Regions from separate parts of the Pseudarthrobacter sp. MDT3-1 genome, predicted to be linked through region 2. Evidence: riboswitches for the same ligand, from Rfam matches in the RefSeq annotation. Region 2 holds a riboswitch; each other region holds the start of a gene.

Region 1 (7,246 bases), on a different contig from region 2:
CAGGTCATTCACTTTGGGTCACGGCGGGCAAGCCCGGAAGTACCGGAAATTACCGCCGAAAATTAAGTGGGGCCGGTTCCTTCACTGATTGAAGGTCCCGGGGTGTCCAGCTGTTGGTTGCGCTCCCCCTGTGGCAGGTGCGGACCCAGCAGACACAAAGACTAATTTTGCCACACTCGCGGGCCTACAGCCAATCGCCTTGGACCACAGACGCGCCGGTTCAGGTTGAGGCGTCGGTTCCGGTGTCCGTGCTGGTATCGGCCTGCCGCCGCGCCAGGAGGTGACCGTCGACGACCTCGTATCCGAGGTCGGCGAAAGCCGTCCGGTCGGCACGTGGCAGCTTCCCGGCGTCGAACGTTTCCAGGAGGTCCGGACGGCGTTCCGCCGTCCGCCGGTACTGCTCGTGGCGGCGCCACTGCGCGATCTTCCCGTGGTTGCCGCTCAGCAGCACTGCCGGGACTTCCCGGTCCCGCCAGCTGGCGGGCTTGGTATACACGGGGTATTCCAGTAGCCCGTCCGAATGCGACTCCTCCACCAGGGAATCAGGGTTGCCCACAACGCCTGGCAGCAGCCTGCCGATGGCTTCGACCATGGCCAAAACGGCCACTTCGCCGCCGTTCAGCACATAGTCACCAAGGCTCATGGGGCGCACCGTGAAGTGCTCATCCGCCCACTCGATGACACGCTCGTCGATGCCCTCATAGCGGCCGCAGGCAAAAACCAGCTGGTCCTCTTCTGCGAGCTCATGGGCCAGGGCCTGGTTGAAGCGCTCCCCTGCCGGCGACGGGACGATCAGAACCGGTTTGGCGGGCTCGGCCGCCGTGGCCTCGGCGCCCCCTGCGGCTTCACCGGATCCGGCGACAGCAGCTGCGGCAACAGCAGCCAACGCCTGCGCCCAAGGCTCAGGCTTCATCACCATGCCGGCGCCGCCGCCGTACGGGGTGTCGTCCACTGAGCGGTGCTTGTCGGTGGTGAAATCACGCAGGTTATGGACGCGCAGGTCCAACAGGCCGTCCTGGCGGGCCTTGCCAATGAGCGAGAGCTCCAGGGGCGCCAGGTACTCCGGGAAGATACTGACGACGTCGATTCTCATCTACGCGTTTTCCTCCGCTTCACCGGGGCCGGCTTCGCCGTCGTTGACCTCAAAGAGACCGTCCGGCGGCGTCAGCAGGACGAAGCCATCGGCCACATTGACCTCCGGAACGATCTGCTGCACAAACGGGACAAGGATTTCCTTGCCGTCCGGCGTTTCAACCACGAGCAGGTCCTGGACGGGCAAGGTGTGCAGGGCAGCGATCTTGCCGACCACCTGCGACCCGACGCGCGCCTCGAGCCCTACCAGTTCGTGCTCGTACCAGCCTTCGTCGTCGTCCTCGTCCAGCTCTTCGGTTTCGATGAAAAGCTTGGCGCCGCGCAGGGTCTCTGCCTGGTTGCGGGTCTCGATTCCTTCGAATGCGAGGAGCAGGATGTCCTTGTTCCAGCGCGCACCCTCAACAATGAGCGGGCCGGCCGATGCAGGCTCCACCACAAACTCGGTACCGGGAACAAACCGGTCCCCCGGAGCGTCGGTCAGCACCTGGACCGTCACTTCGCCGCGGATTCCATGCGGTTTGCCGATTCGTGCCACCTGAAGCTGCATCTGTTCCTCTGTCTGTGATCGTGCCGGGATTGGGCGATGTGGTGAAAGCACTCCGGCCCCTCCACCGTTGCTGGTGGAAGGGCCGGAGCAAAAAACTGATGTTGCCGAGCGCTTAGCGGCGGCGGTCGGTGTCGACGACGTCGACCCTGACCGGCTCGCCGTCTGCCAGTGCCGCCACAACGGTGCGCAATGCCCGTGCTGTGCGGCCCTGGCGGCCGATCACCCGTCCCAGGTCATCCTGATGAACACGAACCTCGAGGGTGTCCCCGCGGCGGTTGTTCTTCGAGCTGACCTTGACATCTTCCGGCGAATCAACGATTCCCCGGACGAGGTGTTCGAGCGCTTCTGCCAGCAATCTACTCAGCCTCGGTGGTCTCTGCCTCGGCCGGGGCCTCGGCTGCGTCAGACTGCTTCGACTTCTTGGTGATGGCTTCCGGGATGATCACGGAACCCTTTTCCGGGGCAACAAAGGCAGCCTTCGGAGCCTTGGTCTTCAGGGTGCCTTCCTGGCCCGGCAGGCCCTTGAACTTCTGCCAGTCACCGGTGATCTTCAGGATCGCGGCAACCTGCTCGGACGGCTGTGCGCCGACGCCGAGCCAGTACTGGGCACGGTCCGTGTCCACCTCGATGTATGAGGGCTCTTCGGTGGGGTGGTACTTGCCGATCTCTTCGATGGCACGGCCGTCACGCTTGGAGCGTGCGTCCATGACGACGATGCGGTAGTACGGTGCGCGCATCTTGCCAAAGCGCTTAAGGCGAATCTTTACGGCCACTTTTGTGGTCACTCCTGTTTCAGAAAAGGGGTGAACCGACGTTCTGCACCCGTGGGGCGGGCCATACTTGAGGGTTCGAAGGACAGGATCCGGACGCGGAGAGAGGGGCCACGCAGATCGAGTACCTGTTTATTGTGCCAGATCAGCGTCCGGATTTCGACTTGACACGTCGGGATGGGGCAGCCGCGCGGACCCGGCGGGCCACGGCCGGCCTACGACGACCAGACATACACCCCTGTGCGTGCGGCGTCATCGACGGAGTTGGCCAGCTCAGCGAACTGCTGGACATACGTCCGGGCCTCGGCCACGCCGAACGGCATGTCATCCTGGGCGGCCCACTTTTCAGCGACGTCGTCCAGGACATTGCCTTCGCCTTCAGTCTCGTAGCTGAGCAGGTCCGCGAGCGCACGCACCATGGCCGGCGGGACCCCGAGGAGGGAATCACTGGCCACGTCAACCATGGCCAGTTCGTAGTCCGCGCCACCGGCGTGCACCGCAACGCCGGCAAGATCGCCAAGCTGCTCGATTTCGAAATCGCTGATTCCGGGAATCCGCAGGGCCTGGCCCGCCGGGGAGCCGCCTGCATCCAGGACGTCCGCCCGCTTCAGCGCGGCATCGTGAGTGGAAACAAAAATTTCAGTGAAGCCCATGGGAACAGCCCTCATTCCGTCGACGGTGCGGCCTGGAAGGGCAGCAGCAAGTGCCGCCCCGGCCGTTCAGAATCAGCCTAGTACAAGGCAGTCCGCACATTTGGCATCCGCACTCAGCGGACGGCGACACGGATATTGTTGCGCCACGGGTCCTCGAAGCGAAGCTCGGCGCCCGTGTGGTGCGAGGCTACACCGGCGACCTTCAGGCGGTCGGCGAGCGCTCCGACGTCATCCCCGGAAGGGACCTCGATGAGCACTTCGCCGAGGCCCAGGGTGTCCTTGCGGGGACCGGCTCCGCGGCTGTTCCAGACGTTCATGGCCATGTGGTGGTGATACCGGCCCGCGGAGACAAACAGCGCCTGCCCGTGCCAGCCGGCGGTCTTTTCGAAGCCCAGCGTGCCCACGTAGAAATCGTGCGCTGACTGGACGTCGCCCACCTGGAGGTGGACGTGGCCCACGCCGGCTTCGCTGGCCCGCTGGCCGGCCACGGATTCCTGGGTCAGGTGCTGCTCGAGGTAGCGCTGCGGCGGCAGTGCCAGGCTGTCCATCACTACAGCCTTCCCGTTCCAGGACCAGTTTTCGCGGGGCCTGTCCCAGTACAGTTCGATGCCGTTGCCTTCGGGGTCATTGAAGTAGAAGGCCTCGCTGACGAGGTGGTCGGCGCTGCCGGTGAAGGACCGGGGTTCGTACTGGGCGGCGGTGGCTACCGTGGCGGCCAGCGAAGCCTGGTCGTCAAACAGCAGTGCGGTGTGGAACAGCCCGGCCTCTCCCCTGCCAGGCAGATTCAAGGACGGGGCGGCCGCGAGATGGACCAGCGGGCGTTGAAGGCGGCCAAGATAGACGCCGCCGTCCTGTTCTGCGACGACCTCCAGGCCGAGCGCACGCTGGTAGTAGTCGGTCATCAGCTTCATGTCGCCCACCTTGAGCATCACGGTGCCCATGGAGAGGTCGGCAGGAAGGAGATCCCGGCTGGTGGCTTCCGCAGTCATTTGAACACTCCCGGTCCGTTGGCCTTCGGATGGAAGGCGGCTATGGTTCTAATTTACTTGAAGCTTCAATTTAATTCAAGTGGCGAAGCAGACTGATTGCGACCGCTTTCCCGTGATTGCTGTCACCAGTCCACCCTCGGCCTGTGGTAGCTTCGACTTGACCACACGGGAGCCCTTGCACGGGCTGAGATCGGGCTGACGCAGCCTGCGACCGTTGAACCTGTCCGGGTAATGCCGGCGAAGGAAGTGAGTATTCATTGAATACACAAGAAACACAGCTGATCGCCGTCCAAAATGAAACCGACGTGGATCAAACGCTCCAGCCTGAAACCCAGTCACTGAAGTCCCACTCGCTGGCGTTTATCACTGATGACGCCACCGGGATCCGGGTTCCCGTGACGGAGATCGCGCTGGAACCGTCGCCGAAAGGCGAGGCGAACGGGCCTTTCCGGACCTACCGCACGGCCGGTCCGGGCAGCGATCCTGTGGTGGGCCTCAACCCGTTCCGCTCGGAGTGGATCGCCGCCCGCGGCGATACCGAGCCCTACAGCGGACGGGAACGGAACCTGCTCGACGACGGCAAGTCGGCGGTGCGCCGCGGCGCAGCCTCCGCAGAGTGGAAGGGTGCACAGCCGGTGCCCCGCCGCGCCATCGACGGCCGGACCGTCACCCAGATGCACTACGCGCGGCAGGGTGTCATCACCCCCGAGATGCAGTTCGTTGCCCTCCGCGAGAACTGCGACGTGGAACTGGTCCGCAGCGAAGTGGCGGCCGGACGGGCCATCATCCCCAACAACATCAACCACCCGGAATCCGAACCGATGATCATCGGCAAGGCCTTCCTGGTGAAGATTAACGCGAACATCGGCAACTCCGCGGTGACCAGCTCCATCGCCGAGGAGGTGGACAAACTCCAGTGGGCCACCCAGTGGGGCGCCGACACCGTGATGGACCTGTCCACCGGCGATGACATCCACACCACCCGCGAATGGCTCATCCGCAACGCCCCCGTCCCCATCGGCACGGTGCCCATCTACCAGGCGCTGGAGAAGGTCAACGGCGAGGCCAATGCTCTGACCTGGGAAATTTTCCGGGACACGGTCATTGAGCAGTGCGAGCAGGGCGTGGACTACATGACCATCCACGCCGGTGTGCTGCTGCGTTACGTGCCGCTGACGGCCAACCGCGTCACCGGCATCGTCTCCCGGGGCGGTGCGATCATGGCGGGCTGGTGCCTGGCCCACCACCAGGAGAACTTCCTCTACACCCACTTCGACGAGCTGTGCGAAATCTTCGCCAAGTACGACGTCGCGTTCTCCCTGGGCGACGGACTGCGCCCGGGGGCGACGGCGGACGCCAACGACGCCGCCCAATTCGCCGAGCTGGACACCCTGGCTGAACTGACCCAGCGGGCGTGGGAATTCGACGTGCAGGTCATGGTGGAAGGTCCCGGGCACGTCCCGTTCCACCTGGTGCGGGAGAACGTGGAACGCCAGCAGGAACTCTGCAAGGGCGCCCCGTTCTACACGCTGGGGCCGCTGGTCACGGATATTGCCCCCGGCTACGACCACATCACGTCCGCCATCGGCGCCACCGAAATCGCCCGGTACGGCACGGCCATGCTTTGTTACGTCACGCCCAAGGAACACCTTGGCCTGCCGAACAAGGACGATGTGAAGACCGGAGTGATCACCTACAAGATCGCCGCCCACGCAGCAGACCTTGCCAAGGGCCACCCCGGCGCCCATGAGCGGGATGATGCCCTGTCCAAGGCCCGGTTCGAGTTCCGCTGGCGCGACCAGTTCGCGCTGTCCCTGGATCCGGTCACGGCGGAGGCCTTCCATGACGAGACGCTGCCGGCCGAACCGGCCAAAACCGCCCACTTCTGCTCCATGTGCGGCCCGAAGTTCTGCTCCATGAAGATCAGCCAGGACATCAGGGACGAATACGGTTCCGCCGATTCGCAGGCGGCCATCGCCGAGGCCTACAGCGGGATGCGCGAAAAGAGTGCGGAGTTCCTGGCCGCCGGCGGGAAGGTCTACCTCCCCGAGCTTCGGATCCCGGCCGGGAACTGACGGCTCAGGAAGCCTGAACCGAGCGTGACCTGCCGACGTCGGCGATGAAGGACCGGACGGCACGGTCACCTTCGGCAGAGTCCTGGGGCCGGTGTCCTCCCGCAGCGATGCGGTGCAGGGCACCGGTTTCCTGCAGATATCCGGCGATTTCCTCGTAGAGCGGTTCCCACCCACCCGTCAGGACCATGGTGGGGACGCCCGGAACTATGTGCAGCGGGGCCTCCCAGGACGGCGCCTGCAACCGGAGCCGGCGCGCCGACCGTTTTTCCTCCGGCGTGGCGGGCTCCTGCAGGTCCGCCGCGAACATTCGCCGCACGAACTCACGCTGGAAGTCTTCATCGCTGAGCTGGCGCCGGACGTCGAACAGCGGTTGCATCAGGGCGCGGTGTGCGGCCGTGGCAGGCAGTTCGGCGGTCAGGGACAGGCACGCCGGTTCTACCAGCGTGAGGGAATACACCAGTTCGGGGCGTTCGACGGCAGCCATCATGGCCGCAATCGCGCCCTCGGCGTGGGCAACAACATGGCCCCCAGTAGCCCCGCGGCCGTCATCGGCAAGTGAGCGCAGGATGATGGCGGTGTCTTCAGCGAACGAGGACTCTACGGGTTCAGCGACGGGGTCAAAACCGTGCCGCCGAAGGAACAGGGCGTCGTACGTCAGCGCCATGCCGTGCTGGCGCAGCCACGCCGCGGCACCGAAAGGTCCGGCGCCGTGCACGAATACTACCCGCTGTTTGAACATGACCCAACCCTATTCCACGGCACCGACATCCCAATTGGGCAGCTGCCAGTGTCGTTATGAGTGCCCACAACGACGCCTGCTACCCAGCCGGGAGGGGTGGCTACTTGCCGAGGAACTTGTCGAATCCCTTGGGCAGGTTCAGCTGCGACGGGTCGAAGTCGCCGGCCTGCTGGCCGAACGCCGCCCCCGTGGGGAGCGCCTTCGCCGCCCCGGCCCGCCGGGCCTCGGCGTCCTTCAGCTCCTGGGCAGCCTTGGCAGGGTTGCCTGAGCGGGCCTTCTTCTTCGGGGCGTTCTTGCCGCCCTTCCGCGCGCCGCCGGGGCCGCCCATGCCAGGCATCCCGGGCATTCCGGGCATGCCGCCGCCCTGGGCCATCTTCTTCA
Region 2 (7,246 bases):
GCACCTGGGCGCCGAGCCGGTTGAGTTCGGTGAGGTAGATGGCCCGGTTCTCGTAGACCCAGTCGTGGATCATGGTCTGGCCGTCGGCGTTGGCGGCGATGACCGCGAAAAACGGCAGGTTGTCGATGTTCAGGCCCGGGAACGGCATCGGGTGGATCTTGTCCTCCGGCGCCCGCAGCTCGGACGGCTTGGTGGTCACGTCCACCAGCCGGGTGCGGCCGTTGCGCGCCACGTACTCGCCGGAAATCTCCAGCTGCTGGCCCATCTGCTCCAGCGTGGCCAGTTCGATCTCCATGAACTCGATGGGCACGCGGCGGATGGTCACCTCTGAGTTGGTGACGATCCCGGCGGTGATAAGGCTCATGGCCTCAATGGGGTCCTCGGACGGGAAATACTCAATGTCGACGTCGATGAGCGGCTGCCCGGTGATCTTCAGTGTGGTGGTGCCCACGCCGTCGATCTTCACGCCCAGCATCTCGAGGTAGAAGCAGAGGTCCTGGACCATGTAGTTGGGGCTGGCGTTGCGGATGACGGTGGTGCCACGGCGGTGCGCCGCTGCCATGATCGCGTTCTCGGTGACAGTGTCCCCGCGCTCGGTCAACACAAAGGACCGGTCGTGAGTGTCCGGCGGCGGAGCCTGCACGGCGTAGAAACCGGCAGTGGCTTCCACGGAGAGCCCGAACTGGCGCAACGCCTGCATGTGGGGCTCCACGGTGCGGGTACCTAGATCGCAACCGCCGGCATAAGGCAAGCGGTATTCCGCGGATTCGTCCAGGAGCGGGCCCAGGAGCATGATCACGCTGCGCGTGCGGCGCGCCGCGTCCACATCCATGGCTTCAAGGTCCAGGACGGCGGGGCGGCGGAGCTGGAGGTCGGTGTCGTTGAGCCACGTGCATTCGACGCCGATGCTGGTCAGGACCTCCACGATCCGGTTGACCTCTTCGATCCGGGCGAGCCGGCGCAGGACCGTGGTGCCGCGGTTGATCAGGCTGGCGCACAGCAGCGCCACACCGGCGTTCTTACTGCTGTTGACATCCACCGCACCGGACAAGGTGCGGCCGCCTTCGATCCGCAGGTGCGTCATCTGCGGTTTGCCTACTTTGACGATGCTGCGGTCGAAGATCGTTTCGAGCCGCTGGATCATCTTGAGGCTGAGGTTCTGCTTGCCCTGTTCCATCCGGGCGACGGCGCTTTGGCTGGTTCCCAGCGCGGCGGCGAGCTGGCCTTGGGTCCAGCCCTTCTCGGTCCGGGCATCCTTGAGCGTGGCGGCGATGTGCTCGGCAGTTTCCTGAGTCATAACAAAAAAATATCACAAATGAGCTATTTTATGGGATGCGAATCGGAGTGGCGCCTGAAATCCCAGCAAATACCCGATTCATGAGATAGCAGCTCCTTGATGATTGTCCTTGACCAGCCACTCGCTCGGCGGGAGACTGAAACATCGGGTTCACCCGATAACGGAAGAATGCCCTGCAGGAGGCCTGCCATGTATGGGAATGCGGCTACAGCATCCCGTGCTTTAGCGTGTGCCATCTTGTGCCTGCTCATGGCCCTTTGCGGGCTTATCGTGGCGCCGGCGTCCGTGGCCGCCCCTTCACCGGGCGAGGGCGCCGAGCAAGCACTGGGTAACGATGTCTCGTGGCCTCAGTGCAACAAGGCGCTTCCCGCCGCTTCAGCTTTCGGGATCGTGGGCGTCAACAATGGCCTGGCCAGCACCACTAACCCCTGCCTCGCCGAACTGCTCCGCTGGGCCAAAGCCATCACGGTGAACCCGACCGACCAGCCGTCCGTGGCCCTTTACGTCAACACCGCCAACCCGGGGCACGCTGGCTCCTGGTGGCCCACCAGTAACAACTACCCCGCAGCCCAAGCTGTATCCAACCCCTACGGCACCTGCAAGGACAAGGACGTTGCCCCGGCGTGCGCATACATGTACGGCTACGCCAAGGCCTACGACGACGCCTACATCCGCGGCATCAGCAGCCCCTCGGACTACCTGTGGTGGCTCGATGTTGAAACAGGCAACAGCTGGTCCCTCGACAAGAGTGCCAACCGTGCCGTCCTGGAAGGTATGACCGACTTATTTCACAGCATCGGCGCCGACGTCGGCATCTACTCCTCGGCCTATCAATGGGGACAGATCGTGGGCACCGTCAGCAACTCCAGCAACCTTTATGCCCTGCCCAGCTGGCTGGCAGGCGCCCGCACGGCCTTCGGAGCCACGGCCAACTGCTCGAATGCGCCGCTAACCCCCGGCGGCACAGTCACCCTGACCCAGTTCGTCTCCAGGGGCTTCGACTACGACCACTCGTGCATTTAGCAAGCACAGCGCGGCGTAGCCAGAATCCAGAAGCATGGCCCGCCCGGACTAACGCCAGACGAAGTTCCAGGTCCCCATTACAGCCGCGGAAACCACCGCAGCCGCTGCGATCAGCACGCCGCCCGCCAGCACCCAGGCATCCAGCCGCGAATACGTGGATTCCCGCGCCCACGTCCTATGCCCCGCGCCAAAACCGCGCGCTTCCATGGTGATGGCCAGCCGGGACGCCCGGCGGATGGCCTGGACCAGGAGCCCGAAGCTCTGCCCGAGGGTGGCCCGCAGCCGTTGCAGCGGGCTGCCCTGCGAGCCGACTCCGCGGGCCCGCCGCGCCATGCCGATGGTCTGCCACTCCTCGGCCATAAGTCCCACGAGCCGCATCGCTGCCAGCGTGCCAAGGACAAAACGGTGCGGCAGCCGGGCCTTCTGGGCCAGCGCATCGGCGAGGTCGGTGGGATCTGTGCAGGTCATGAGCAGGATCGCCGGCAGGGCAATCGCGAGCCCGCGCAGCATAAAACCGATTCCCAGCTGCAGGGAACCCTCGCTGATGGACCAGATCCCGACGTCGAGCAGCACAGCGCCGCTGTCCGCCGCGACGATCGCCGTGCTCCAGCCGCCCAGGGCTGCCGCGAGGATGAGCGGCCAGCCGCGCTGCCACAAGAGGCGCAGCGTGAGGCCAGCCAACGGAAAGAGCGCCAGTTCCGCCGCAAGCGCCACCGAGGCAGACACCCAGTCGATGGAGAGCGCCAGCACCAGGGTGATGAGGAAGACGACGGCGAACTTGGCCAGCGGGTTGGCGCGCGTCAGCAGCCCGTGGTTGTTGCGGAGGGTCAGGGCATCCCTCATGCCGCACCTGCTTCCTGGCGGGCGCCGCCGCGCGAGGCCGGGCCCAGCCGCAGTTCGGCCCCGCCCAGGACGGCGCTGAATTCCTGGTCGTGGGTCACGGAAACCACTGAGGTCCCGGCGTCGAGCAGTTCCGAGAGGAACGATGCGAGCTCGGCCCAGGTGTTGGCATCCTGGCCGAACGTCGGCTCGTCGAGCACCAGCACACGAGGGTGGGCCGCGAGGACGGTGGCCACCGACAGGCGCCGCTTTTCGCCACCGGACAGCGTGTACGGATTGGCGTCCACCAGGTGCGTCAGGCGCAGCCGTTCCAGCAGCTCATCAACCCGTTCCTCGCCATGTCCCAGATGCCGCGGACCGAACATCAGCTCGTCCAGCACACGGCCGGTGACAAACTGGTGCTCAGGCTCCTGGAAGACGGTTCCGATGCGGGAAATCAGCTGGTTGGCTTTCCATTTGAAGGGATCGATCCCGGCCCCCTCGGAGAGCTCGACGGCGGCCGACACCTTTCCCGCCACCGGCGCAAGAAGTCCGGCGAGCGTCAGCGCAAACGTTGACTTTCCGGCGCCGTTGGGCCCCGTGACGGTGAGTGCCTGGCCGGAACGGACCAGGGCCGTGATGCCCTGCTGCACCGGTACGGGCGGGATCGTCCGGAAGCCGCGGCGCCGCGGACGCTCGCGGGAGACGGCAAGGTCCTCGGCCGCCAGCAGCAGGTCACCTGAGCCTGCGGACACGCGGCGGCGGGTTGCCGGAACATAGCCCGGCACCCAGACACCCGCGCCGATCAGCATGTCCCGCGCCTCCACAAGCACCTGGTCCGGCGGCCCGTCCAGCAGGACTGCGGACGTAGCGGGGGAAGCAGCGGAACCCGCTGCCGAGCCCGGCTGCAGCACCACAATCCGGTCCACCAGGTCCTTCCAGACGGACACACGGTGTTCCACCACAACGAGGGTGGCTCCGGTTTTGTCCAGGCAGCGGCCCACGGCGTCGCGGACTTCCAGCACGCCGGCGGGATCCAGGTTCGCGGTGGGCTCATCCAGCAGGATCAGCCCGGGCCGCATCGCGAGGATCCCGGCCAGCGCCAGGCGCTGCTTCTGCCCGCCGGACAGGGCCGACGTCGGGTGGTCCAGCGGGAGCCCGCCGGCGTTCAAACCGCCGCCCCCGGCACTTCGCAGCCCGACGTCGTCGAGCGCTTCATGGACGCGGCGCCAGATCTCGTCCCGCGGAACGGCGAGGTTCTCGGCGCCGAAGGCGACGTCGTCGCCCAGGCGCGAAAGAACCACCTGCGTTTCCGGATCCTGCTGCATCAGTCCCGAGCGGCCGCGCTGCCCGCGCGGCACCACACCGTCGATCAGCAGCGAACCGGTTTCGTCGGCGTCGTCCCCTTCATCCCCCAGCACTCCTGCGAGCGCATGCAGCAGCGTTGACTTGCCCGCGCCCGATGGGCCCAGCAGCAGCACCCGCTCGCCGGGAGCGATGTCGAGGTCGAGCCCCCGGACGGCGGGGGCGGAACGTCCGGCATGCCACCAGCCCCAGCCACGGGCGGACACCGCGGCGGGGCGTACTCCGGAAGCGCCGGCGTCGGAAGCGGTCATCAGTTGAAGACGGGCTCCGAAGCTGCCTTCCGGGATGCGAACGAGCTCAGCACGCCGGTCCTGGCCAGGCCGCGGGTGGCGATCCAGGACAGCGCGCCCGCAATCACCGCGCCGGAGATGGTGCAGAACGCGATGTACGCGAGCTTGTCGGCGGGCTCGTAGGCGATGTTCCAGCCCCACGGCAGGAACGAGTCATTGAGGCCGCAGAACAGGCCCGCGCCGGCACCGGCCAGCAGCGCGGCGATGAGGTTGTACTTCTGGTGCAGGAAGGACTTGAACCGGAAGTTGCCGTACACCAGCAGGAAGAACACCAGTTCGGCGCCCAGGCCCTGGAGGAGTCCGGAGATCAGCACGGTGGCGCCGTACTGCGAGCCCATGATGAGTTCGCCGGTGGCGGCCACCGCTTCGCAGAAGAGCGCCGCGCCGGGTTTGCGGATGATGAGCATGCCCAGCACTGCCGGGATCATCCAGCCACCGGCGATCAGGCCGGTCAGCGGGGGGTAAACGGCGTTCATGGGGGCGGAGACGATGCCGGCGCCCTGGGACCAGGCCCAGAAGATCACGCCGCCGGTGATGGCGATGAGCGCCGCCACCACGATGTCCACAACACGCCAGGTATTGCCGGTCTTTTTGATTGCTGCAGTTGTCATTTTGGTCCTCCTGAGGAACAGGAGGGGAAAGTGCCCCGGCGTGCGGCGCTGCCGCCGTTTCCGGACACTTCGAGAACTCGACTCCCTTGCGCCGGTACTAACCGGATCAGGTTCGAGGGTCTGCGGCTGTCCGCACTCTCAGCGCCCACCTGCGGTTCCCTGGCAATGCCAGTGATGTCCGACGGCGGCGCTCCCCTGTCGTAATAAATCTGCCCTGATGGGCGTGCTCCAGTTTACACCGCGGGCGGGGTAGATTGTGGGCCATGACTGCCAACAACCCGACTGTGACTGCGTTCAATCCCGATTCGACAGTGCCCCAGCCGGCGGGGCTGCTTGAGGCCCTGATTGCCCGGGTCGAAGCCGAGATCAACGAGCTGCAGTTTCCGCATTTCAGCAAGGACGACTCCCTCAACCTCGGGCTGCTCCTGGTGGAGCTGGGCAAGAGCCGGAAGCTGCCCATCGCGATCGACATCACCAAGGGTGACCAGGTCCTGTTCCACGTGGCCTTGGACGGCGCCACCCCGGACAACGAGCACTGGGTCCGGGCCAAGCAGCGCACCGCCGCCAGGTATGAGATCCCGTCGCTGCTGGCGGGCCTCCGCGGCAGGCTGCACGGCGGCCGGATCGAGGACCACGGCTGGTTCGACGAGTCCACCTATGCCCCGCACGGCGGCTGCTTCCCGGTCTACGTCACCGGTGTGGGTGCAGTGGCCACGGTAACGGTCTCGGGCCTGCCCCAGCAACAGGACCATGATCTCGTGGTGGAGGCCCTGCGGGAGATTCTGGAGTCCATGCATGCGGGTTAGGCTAAAGACAATCCCGGATCCGCTCAAAAGGAGTTCAACGAATGAACCTGTTCATCAAGCTGCTCGGCACTGCAATCAGCCTCGGCGCCGGATTCGTCGGCACCAAGATGGTCAATACCGTATGGGAAAAGTCCACCGGCCGGAAGCCCCCGACCGGCAGGGATGAAGACACCCCCACGAGCCTTCGCTCGGCGCTGACGTTCGCGCTCATCTCGGCCTCGGTCAGCACTATCATCCAGGTGCTCGCCAACCGCGGCACGCAGCGGGCCATCACCCGCTTCGCCAAGTCCCAGGACATCGTCTGACCGCATCACCATCCCCTGAGTTTCACCGTCCAGCTAATCGGTTCAAACCGGCCGAGATGCCCGCAGTATCTGGAAGGTGAACTCACAAGGGACGCTGGGGGCTGCGCGTGACGCTCAGTCCCGCCGGCCGCCGTCAGACGCTTCATCCCTGGACGACTCATCCCGGGCCGACTGGGCCGCCTTCTGAACCACGGCCTCGAGTTCATCGGAGCTGAGCAGCTCGCGGTGCAGGTGTTTGGTGCGGTACCCGGCGCGGCCCACCATATGGGCGGAAATCGGCACCGTCAGCAGCTGGAAAATCCAGGCCACCAGCAGCACCGGCCACACCCACCAGCTGCGCAGCTGCAGGCCGATCGCCGCCAGGAGCAGGAACAGACCCAGCACCTGGGGCTTGGTGGCCGCGTGCATGCGGCTCAGCAGATCCGGGAAGCGGAGCAGGCCCACAGCGGCGGCGAGCGACATAAGGGCACCCACCACCAGGAACACCGCCGAGACGGTGTCGATGACATTGTCAACCACGCTGGCCTCAGGATTCATTGGCTTGCTCCCGCCGGTCGGCCACGAAGCGCGCAACGGTCACCGAACCGATGAAGCCAACCACGGACAGCGCCACCAGCAGCATCAGGTTGTTCAGGTGCCGGTTAACGGCCATGTCGATGCACAGGGCAGCGCCGAGGATTGCGAGCAGGACGTCGGAGGCCAGCACCCGGTCCAGCAGCGACGGGCCGCG
Region 3 (7,246 bases), on a different contig from region 2:
TAGAGAAAACGGCCTAGAGAAACTCTGCCCGGCCTTCCATGGCCGATGACGCCAGGGCGTGCTCGCGGCGCGGAATCCTGCCGGCCGCTTTCGCCAGCCTACCGGCGATGACGGCGTGTTTGAAGGCCTCCCCCATGAGTGCCGGGTTCTGCGCACGGGTGACGGCAGTGGCCAGCAGTACCGCATCACAGCCAAGCTCCATGGCCAGGGCGGCGTCGGATGCCGTGCCGATGCCGGCGTCCAGCACCACGGGCACCGAGGCGCGCGAGACGATCAGTTCGATGTTGTGTGGATTCAGGATTCCCAGGCCGGTGCCGATGGGCGCTCCGAGCGGCATAACCGCGGTGGCACCCAGGTTTTCCAGCCGCAGGGCCAGGACCGGGTCATCGTTGGTGTAGGCGAACACTTTGAAGCCCCGGTTAACAAGCCGTTCCGTAGCATCCACCAATTCCACGGCGTCCGGCAGCAGGGTCTGTTCGTCGGCGATGACTTCCAGCTTGATCCAGTCGGTTTCCAGCGCTTCGCGGGCCAGTTCCGCTGTCATGACCGCGTCCCGGGCGGTGAAGCAGCCGGCGGTGTTGGGCAGGATCCGGATCCCGTGGTCCACCAGGAGCTGGAAAAGGGACCCCGATTCAGCCGGCGAATAGCGCCGCATGGCCACTGTGGTCAGCTCGGTTCCGGACGCCAGGAGGGCTGCCCCCAGCCCGTCGAGGCTGGGGGCGCCACCGGTGCCCATGATGAGGCGGGAGCCGAGCTCGACGCCGTCGATGACCAGCCTGTCTGCGGCCTCGGGACGGTTATGTGTGCTGATGTTGCTGGTTACTGTCATGGTGTCAGCCTCCCTGGACTGCTGTGACCAGTTCGACGTCGTCACCTTCGGCGAGCGCCGTAACGAACCACTGGCTGCGGGGTACTACTTCGGAGTTATGGGCGACGGCGACGCCGAGTTTCTGCCCGTCTGTTGCCTGGCCGTTGGCCGCGAGGGGACGGCCAGTGATCTGGCTGATGAGGGTGGTGATGGAGGCGTCGTCCGTCACGGAATGGCGCGAGCCGTTGAGGGTGATGTTCATGCTGATTCCTTTTGTGGGTCGAGGTCCTTCGTGCTGCTGATGTCCTTGCGTGGGGCCTGTGTGCCGGCTACGTGGTGCTCTCCTGAAAAGCGGGCCGGGCTGAGGGCCCCCCATCGCGGGTCCTTCCGGCCATCCAGCAGTTCCCGGCAGGTGGCCGCCGCCGCCGGAGCAAGCAGCACTCCGTGTCGGAAGAATCCGGTGGCAATCATCAGCCCGGCAATGTCCGCTGTGTTCCCCGTCCGTGGCGCGGAAACCGGTACGCGGCCGAGGAGAGGCGCGTTGTCGGGGGTCGCTGGCCTTGCCCGCGCTGTGCATTCCAGGAGTTCAAGCTCCGAGACGGCCGGCACCAGGACCTGGGCGTCCCGCAGCAACTGGTAGACGCCGCCCGCCGAGACAGCGGCGTCGCCCGTCCCGGCGAGCGCGTCTTCTCGCTGCGTAGCCCCGATCACCACCGTGCCGTCCTGCCGGGGAACGATGTAGACCGGCACACCATGGACCATTCCGCGGACAGTGGAGGTGAGGAGCGGGCGCAGGTGCCGCGGAACAGCCAGCCGCAGGATGTCACCGTAGACGGGCCGCAGGGGCAGGTGCAGCCCACCCGGCAGGCCAGCCAGCGACCCCGCCTGCAATCCGTTGGCCACGATGGTCTCCCGGGCCTGGACAGTTCCGCCGTGGGCGAGCTTCACGCCGATGACGCGGCCGTCCTCCCAGAGCAGGGCAGCGGCACGTTGGTCAACGGCGAATCCCGCGCGGGCCCCTGCCACGGCTGTTCCTTCTCCCGGTTCGTGGATGGCCAGGACTTCCTGGAGGCACGCCACGAGTTTCCGCGGATCCACCTGGTGGTCGGCGGGGATGTCCAGGGCGCAGGATATGGCCGGGCTGAGCAGGGATTCCCTGGTCCTGGCCTCACGGACAGTCAGGGGTTCCACCACCAGGCCGCTGGCCTGCTGCACGGCCCGGAGGTCCATCAGTGCCCGGCGGTCCGCAGCGTCCGCGCCGATGGCGAGGGTCGGCGTCGTCAGATATCCCGTATCACCAGCCCCGGCCAGGGCGAGGTCCGCCGCAAAGGCAGGCCACAGGCCGGAGGATGCCAGCATCAGCTCAAGGAGGTCTTCCTCCTGGTAGTGCAGTTCGCTCACAGGGGCCAGCATGCCGGCGGCTGCCCAGCTGGCGCCGTTGCCGGGCGCGTCATCGATCAGCACGACGGAACGGCCGGACCGCCGGACTTCCCAGGCTATGGCGTGGCCGATGACTCCGCCGCCGATGACGGCCACGTCCGCGTGCAGGGCGGTGGCCGGGCTGGCTGGTGCAGGCTCAGGTGGGCTGCTTATTGCGGGGGGCATATGTTCCTTCCCTACGCCGGTACTAGCCGGATCAGGTCAAGCGGTCGGCTCTGACGCCCTCTCAGCCCGGCCGCTTTGTGACGGCTGCAACGGGCTCCCGCAGTACCCGCCCAGTTTAGGGGACTTAGGCTGGATTCCATGAACGCGCAATCCTTCGCCGCTGCAGGCACGCCCTCCGCCCCCTCCGCCGCTCCCGAATCCTTGACCGGAACAGACCCCGCCGGCGGCACAAACACCGGCCTCCCGCACAGCGTCAAGCTGTACCTGTGCACCGACGCGCGCCGGGACCGCGGGGACTTTGGCGAGTTTGTGGACGCGGCGTTTGCCGGCGGCGTGGACATCATCCAGCTCCGGGACAAGGCCATCGAGGCAGCCGAGGAGCTGGAGCTGCTGGCCGTGCTTCAGGCCGCGGCCGAACGCCACGGAAAGCTGTGGGCAGTCAATGACCGTGCCGATATCGCGCTGCTGTCCGGCGCCCCCGTCTTCCACATCGGGCAGAAGGATCTGCCGGTCGCTTCCGCCCGCACGCTGCTCGGGGCACCAGCCGCGATCGGCCTTTCCACGCACACCGCCGAGCAGATCGAAGGGGCCATCCGGCTGTCCGGTGGGCTGACTGACCAAGGCGGCCTGGACTACTTCTGCGTAGGACCGGTCTGGGCCACGCCGACGAAACCGGGCCGGGCCGCCGTCGGCCTTGACCTGGTGCGGTACGCGGCCGAAGCCGTCCGCGCTGCCGGTGGCACCCAGGCCACGCTGCCCTGGTTTGCCATCGGAGGCATCGATCTCGGCAACGTGGAGCAGGTGGTGGAGGCCGGCGCCGGCAGGATTGTTGTGGTGCGTGCCATCACCGAAGCCTCGGACCCCGCAGCGGCGGCCGTGGCACTTCTGGCGGCCCTGGACGCCGGCGCATCCTGACAATCCACCGCGTGGCGGGCGGCGGGCGTGCACGATCCGTGGAAATCGAGCTAACCTGATTTTCGTGTCACATCATAGGTTGGCCCCCAATGTCCACGAGCAGACGAACGACCTCGCGGCGGCGCTGAGCGCCCTGCGGACCGAGCTGGAACTGCCGGGGCCCTACCCGGCGGAGGCGGTCCGGGACGCGGAAGCGGCAGTGGCCGCGCACGAGTTGCCGGGTGCTGACCTGACGGAAGTGGCGTTCCTCACTATCGATCCGGCGTCGTCCACTGACCTGGACCAGGCGCTGTTCATCGAGCGTGCGGGCACTGGCTACCGGGTGCTTTACGCCATCGCTGACGTGCCGTCCTTTGTCCGCCCCGGAGGCGGACTGGACGCAGAGACCCGGCGCCGCGGCCAGACGTTCTACGCCCCTGACGGCCGTATCCCGCTGCACCCGGAAGTCATCAGCGAAGGGGCAGGCAGCCTTCTGGCCGGCCAGCTGTGTTCCGCCTACGTCTGGGAGTTCGGGCTGAACGACGCCGCGCAGGTCTCCACTGTGAGCGTCCAGAGGGCCACCATCCGGAGCCGGGCCAAGCTGAGCTACAAGGGAGTCCAGGCCGAATTCGACGCCGGGACGGCCGGCCCTGTCCTGCAGCTCCTGAAGGAAGTGGGCCTCAAGCGCGTTGAACTGGAGCGGCAGCGTGGCGGCGCCAGCCTGAACATGCCCGAGCAGGAAATCGTGCAGCTGCCCGACGGCGGCTACCGGATTGCCGCGGCGCCGCAGCTTCCGGTGGAGGACTGGAACGCCCAGATCTCCCTGATGACGGGGATGGCGGCGGCAGACCTGATGCTGGCGGGAGAAGTGGGCATCCTGCGCACCATGCCCGCCCCGGACGAGCGCTCCCTGCGTCACTTCCGTCTCCAGACTGAGGCATTGGGCAAGCCGTGGGACGGCAAGATCAGCTACGGCGAATACCTCCGCAGCCTTGACCCGACCGAACCCCGGCAACTGGCCATCCTGCACTCCGCCGGCATGCTGTTCCGCGGTGCCAGCTACACGGCGTTCGACGGCACAGTCCCGAAAGACGCCATCCAGTCCGCCATCGGCGCTGCCTATGCCCACACCACGGCACCGCTCCGGCGTCTGATCGACCGTTTTGTCCTGGTGATCTGCGAAGCCCTGAGCAATGGCAAGCCTGTACCGGCCTGGGCTCGGGAAGCCCTGCCGTCCCTGCCGGAGATCATGGCCGGATCCGACCAGCTGGCATCGCGGATGGAACGCATGGCGCTGGACACCGTGGAGGCCGCACTCCTGGTCACCCATGTGGGCCAGGAGTTCGAGGCGATCGTGATTTCCGGCTCCAAGCCGCAGAAGGACAACGGCAACGGGAAAAACGGCAACGGCACCAAGAACGGAGCCGCAAAAAATGGAAACGGCCCCTCGGGGATCATCCAGATCGCCGAACCCGCCGTGACGGCCCGGTGCGGCGGCGACCTGGAATCCGGCACCAAAGTGCGGGTCCGCCTGATCTCGTCCGATATCGCCGCCCGCGAGGTCCACTTCGAGCTGCTGGCCTGAACGATTTCCGCGCTGCCTGATCGGCCCAAAGCCGGGATTCAGGGTCCGTGCGGCTAGACTGAAGAAGTAGATATGGATGCCCGGTCGTTGATTTCCTTGATTTGAATTCAACAAGCCCGCCCCTACGCGATCTTGAGATGCACCCGTTGGTCACCAGTGCCAGCATTTTGATAGCCCGCGATCGGCTTCCACTGGATTTGCTTGCGCGCTTCGAGCGTGCTCCGGAACGGCCACTTTGGCCGGCCCGTTGAGCAGGCAGCGCCAATGCCCGAATGAATAAGGAAACTCCCCTGTGAGTGAATTGCATACCCACCAGATCCTGACTGACGACTCCGGCATCGAGACGATCGAACCTGAAGAAACCATCATCTCGGACGAGAAGCCGCACGAGATCGAGGAGAAATCCTTCGCTGACTACAACGTCCGCGCCGACATCGTGGAGTCCCTCGCCGACGCCGGGATCACCCACCCCTTCCCCATCCAGGCCATGACCCTGCCGGTGGCGCTTTCGGGCCACGACATCATCGGGCAGGCCAAGACCGGCACCGGCAAGACCCTCGGCTTCGGCATTCCCGCGCTGCAGCGCGTGGTGGGTCCGGACGACGCCGGCTACGACAAGCTCGCCGTTCCGGGTGCACCGCAGGCCCTGGTTATCGTGCCCACGCGCGAGCTGGCCGTCCAGGTGGCCAATGATCTCCAGAACGCTTCCCGCAAGCGGAACGCCCGTATCACCACCATCTACGGCGGCCGTGCCTACGAGCCCCAGGTGGAGGCCCTGCAGAACGGCGTCGAGGTAGTTGTCGGTACTCCCGGCCGCCTCATCGACCTCTACAAGCAGAAGCACCTGGTCCTGAAGAACGTCAAGATGGTCATCCTTGACGAGGCCGACGAAATGCTGGACCTCGGCTTCCTGCCGGACGTGGAAACCCTCATCGCCGGTACCCCTGCAGTCCGCCAGACCCTGCTGTTCTCTGCCACCATGCCCGGCCCGGTCATCGCCATGGCCCGCCGCTACATGACGCAGCCCACCCACATCCGGGCCGCTGATCCGGACGACGAGGGCCTCACCAAGCGCGACATCCGTCAGCTCATCTACCGTGCGCACAGCATGGACAAGATCGAGGTCGTTGCCCGCATCCTGCAGGCACGCGGCCGCGGCCGGACCATCATTTTCACCAAAACCAAGCGCACCGCCGCGAAGGTTGCCGAGGAGCTCGTGGACCGCGGCTTCGCCGCCGCCGCCATCCACGGTGACCTGGGCCAGGGCGCCCGCGAGCAGGCGCTCCGTGCCTTCCGCAACAACAAGGTGGACGTCCTGGTGGCCACTGACGTCGCCGCCCGCGGCATCGACGTCGACGACGTCACGCACGTCATCAACTACCAGTGCGTTGAAGACGAAAAGATCTACCTGCACCGGGTGGGCCGCACCGGCCGCGCCGGCAACAAGGGCACAGCAGTGACCTTCGTTGACTGGGACGACATGCCGCGCTGGGGCCTGATCAACAAGGCCCTGGGACTCAGCGTTCCGGAGCCCGTGGAAACGTACTCCTCGTCGCCGCACCTGTACGAAGAGCTGGACATCCCGGAAGGCACCAAGGGCCGCCTGCCCCGCAACAAGCGCGTGCTGGCCGGCGTCGACGCCGAGGTCCTCGAGGACCTGGGCGAGACCGGCAAAAAGAACACCCGTCCCAGCGGCGCCCGTGATGGCGGGCGCGACAACAGCCGCGACGCCGGCCGCTCCGGTGCTCGCGACAGCAGCAGCCGCCGCACCAGCGAGCCCGGCGGACGCTCCGGTGACCGCCGTCGTCGTACCTCTGATGCGGCGACCGCCGGCACCAGCCCTGCCCCCGAACCGGTTGCTGCGGCTCCGGCCGAAGGCGAAGTGGACCCCCGTGCCCGCCGCAGCCGGACCCGCACCCGCCGCCGCAACGGCGAAGTGGTGGCCGGTGCCGACAACGGCCCGCAGCAGCGCAGCACCGAGGCATAACAGCCTCGATGACTGACACCGTCTGGGCGCCGGACGGCAGCAACCTGGTGGTTCACGCGGACAACGCGGAGTTCCTCCCCTCGCTGCCGGACGGCGCCTTCACCTTGATATACGTTGACCCGCCGTTCAACACCGGCAGGGTCCAGAAGCGCCAGGAAACCCGGATGGTGCTGAACACCGACGGTGACGGCGACCGCGTGGGCTTCAAGGGGCGTTCCTACGACACCATCAAGGGCGCCCTGCACCGGTACGATGACGCCTTCAGTGACTACTGGTCATTCCTGGAACCCCGGCTCGTGGAGGCCTGGCGGCTGCTGGCTGACGACGGCACGCTGTACCTCCACCTGGATTACCGGGAGGTCCATTA

Evidence for each region. Region 2 has a riboswitch for thiamine pyrophosphate ahead of ACX80X_RS04850 (ECF transporter S component). Riboswitches for the same ligand answer to the same signal wherever they lie in the genome.
Region 1: another riboswitch for thiamine pyrophosphate. It lies ahead of thiC (phosphomethylpyrimidine synthase ThiC); the one in region 2 lies ahead of ACX80X_RS04850 (ECF transporter S component).
Region 3: another riboswitch for thiamine pyrophosphate. It lies ahead of thiO (glycine oxidase ThiO); the one in region 2 lies ahead of ACX80X_RS04850 (ECF transporter S component).

The regions. Positions count from the first base shown of each region.
Region 1 is NZ_JBTNDX010000021.1:30,955-38,200, reverse strand. Features, by position in the region: gene trmD (tRNA (guanosine(37)-N1)-methyltransferase TrmD) at 221-1,093, opposite strand; gene rimM (ribosome maturation factor RimM) at 1,094-1,639, opposite strand; gene ACX80X_RS15640 (RNA-binding protein) at 1,752-1,994, opposite strand; gene rpsP (30S ribosomal protein S16) at 1,996-2,412, opposite strand; gene ACX80X_RS15630 (hypothetical protein) at 2,625-3,062, opposite strand; gene ACX80X_RS15625 (VOC family protein) at 3,176-4,051, opposite strand; TPP riboswitch at 4,207-4,314, shown strand; gene thiC (phosphomethylpyrimidine synthase ThiC) at 4,357-6,126, shown strand; gene ACX80X_RS15615 (alpha/beta fold hydrolase) at 6,131-6,865, opposite strand; gene ffh (signal recognition particle protein) at 6,966-7,246, opposite strand, start outside.
Region 2 is NZ_JBTNDX010000004.1:184,275-191,520, forward strand. Features, by position in the region: gene ACX80X_RS04830 (UDP-N-acetylglucosamine 1-carboxyvinyltransferase) at 1-1,297, opposite strand, end outside; gene ACX80X_RS04835 (glycoside hydrolase family 25 domain-containing protein) at 1,547-2,320, shown strand; gene ACX80X_RS04840 (energy-coupling factor transporter transmembrane component T family protein) at 2,369-3,163, opposite strand; gene ACX80X_RS04845 (ABC transporter ATP-binding protein) at 3,160-4,755, opposite strand; gene ACX80X_RS04850 (ECF transporter S component) at 4,755-5,405, opposite strand; TPP riboswitch at 5,471-5,612, opposite strand; gene ACX80X_RS04855 (heme-degrading domain-containing protein) at 5,669-6,211, shown strand; gene ACX80X_RS04860 (DUF4235 domain-containing protein) at 6,253-6,516, shown strand; gene mnhG (monovalent cation/H(+) antiporter subunit G) at 6,631-7,053, opposite strand; gene ACX80X_RS04870 (monovalent cation/H+ antiporter complex subunit F) at 7,043-7,246, opposite strand, start outside.
Region 3 is NZ_JBTNDX010000002.1:166,827-174,072, forward strand. Features, by position in the region: gene ACX80X_RS02110 (thiazole synthase) at 14-829, opposite strand; gene thiS (sulfur carrier protein ThiS) at 834-1,070, opposite strand; gene thiO (glycine oxidase ThiO) at 1,067-2,413, opposite strand; TPP riboswitch at 2,404-2,524, opposite strand; gene thiE (thiamine phosphate synthase) at 2,552-3,328, shown strand; gene ACX80X_RS02130 (RNB domain-containing ribonuclease) at 3,393-4,892, shown strand; gene ACX80X_RS02135 (DEAD/DEAH box helicase) at 5,185-6,879, shown strand; gene ACX80X_RS02140 (DNA-methyltransferase) at 6,888-7,246, shown strand, end outside.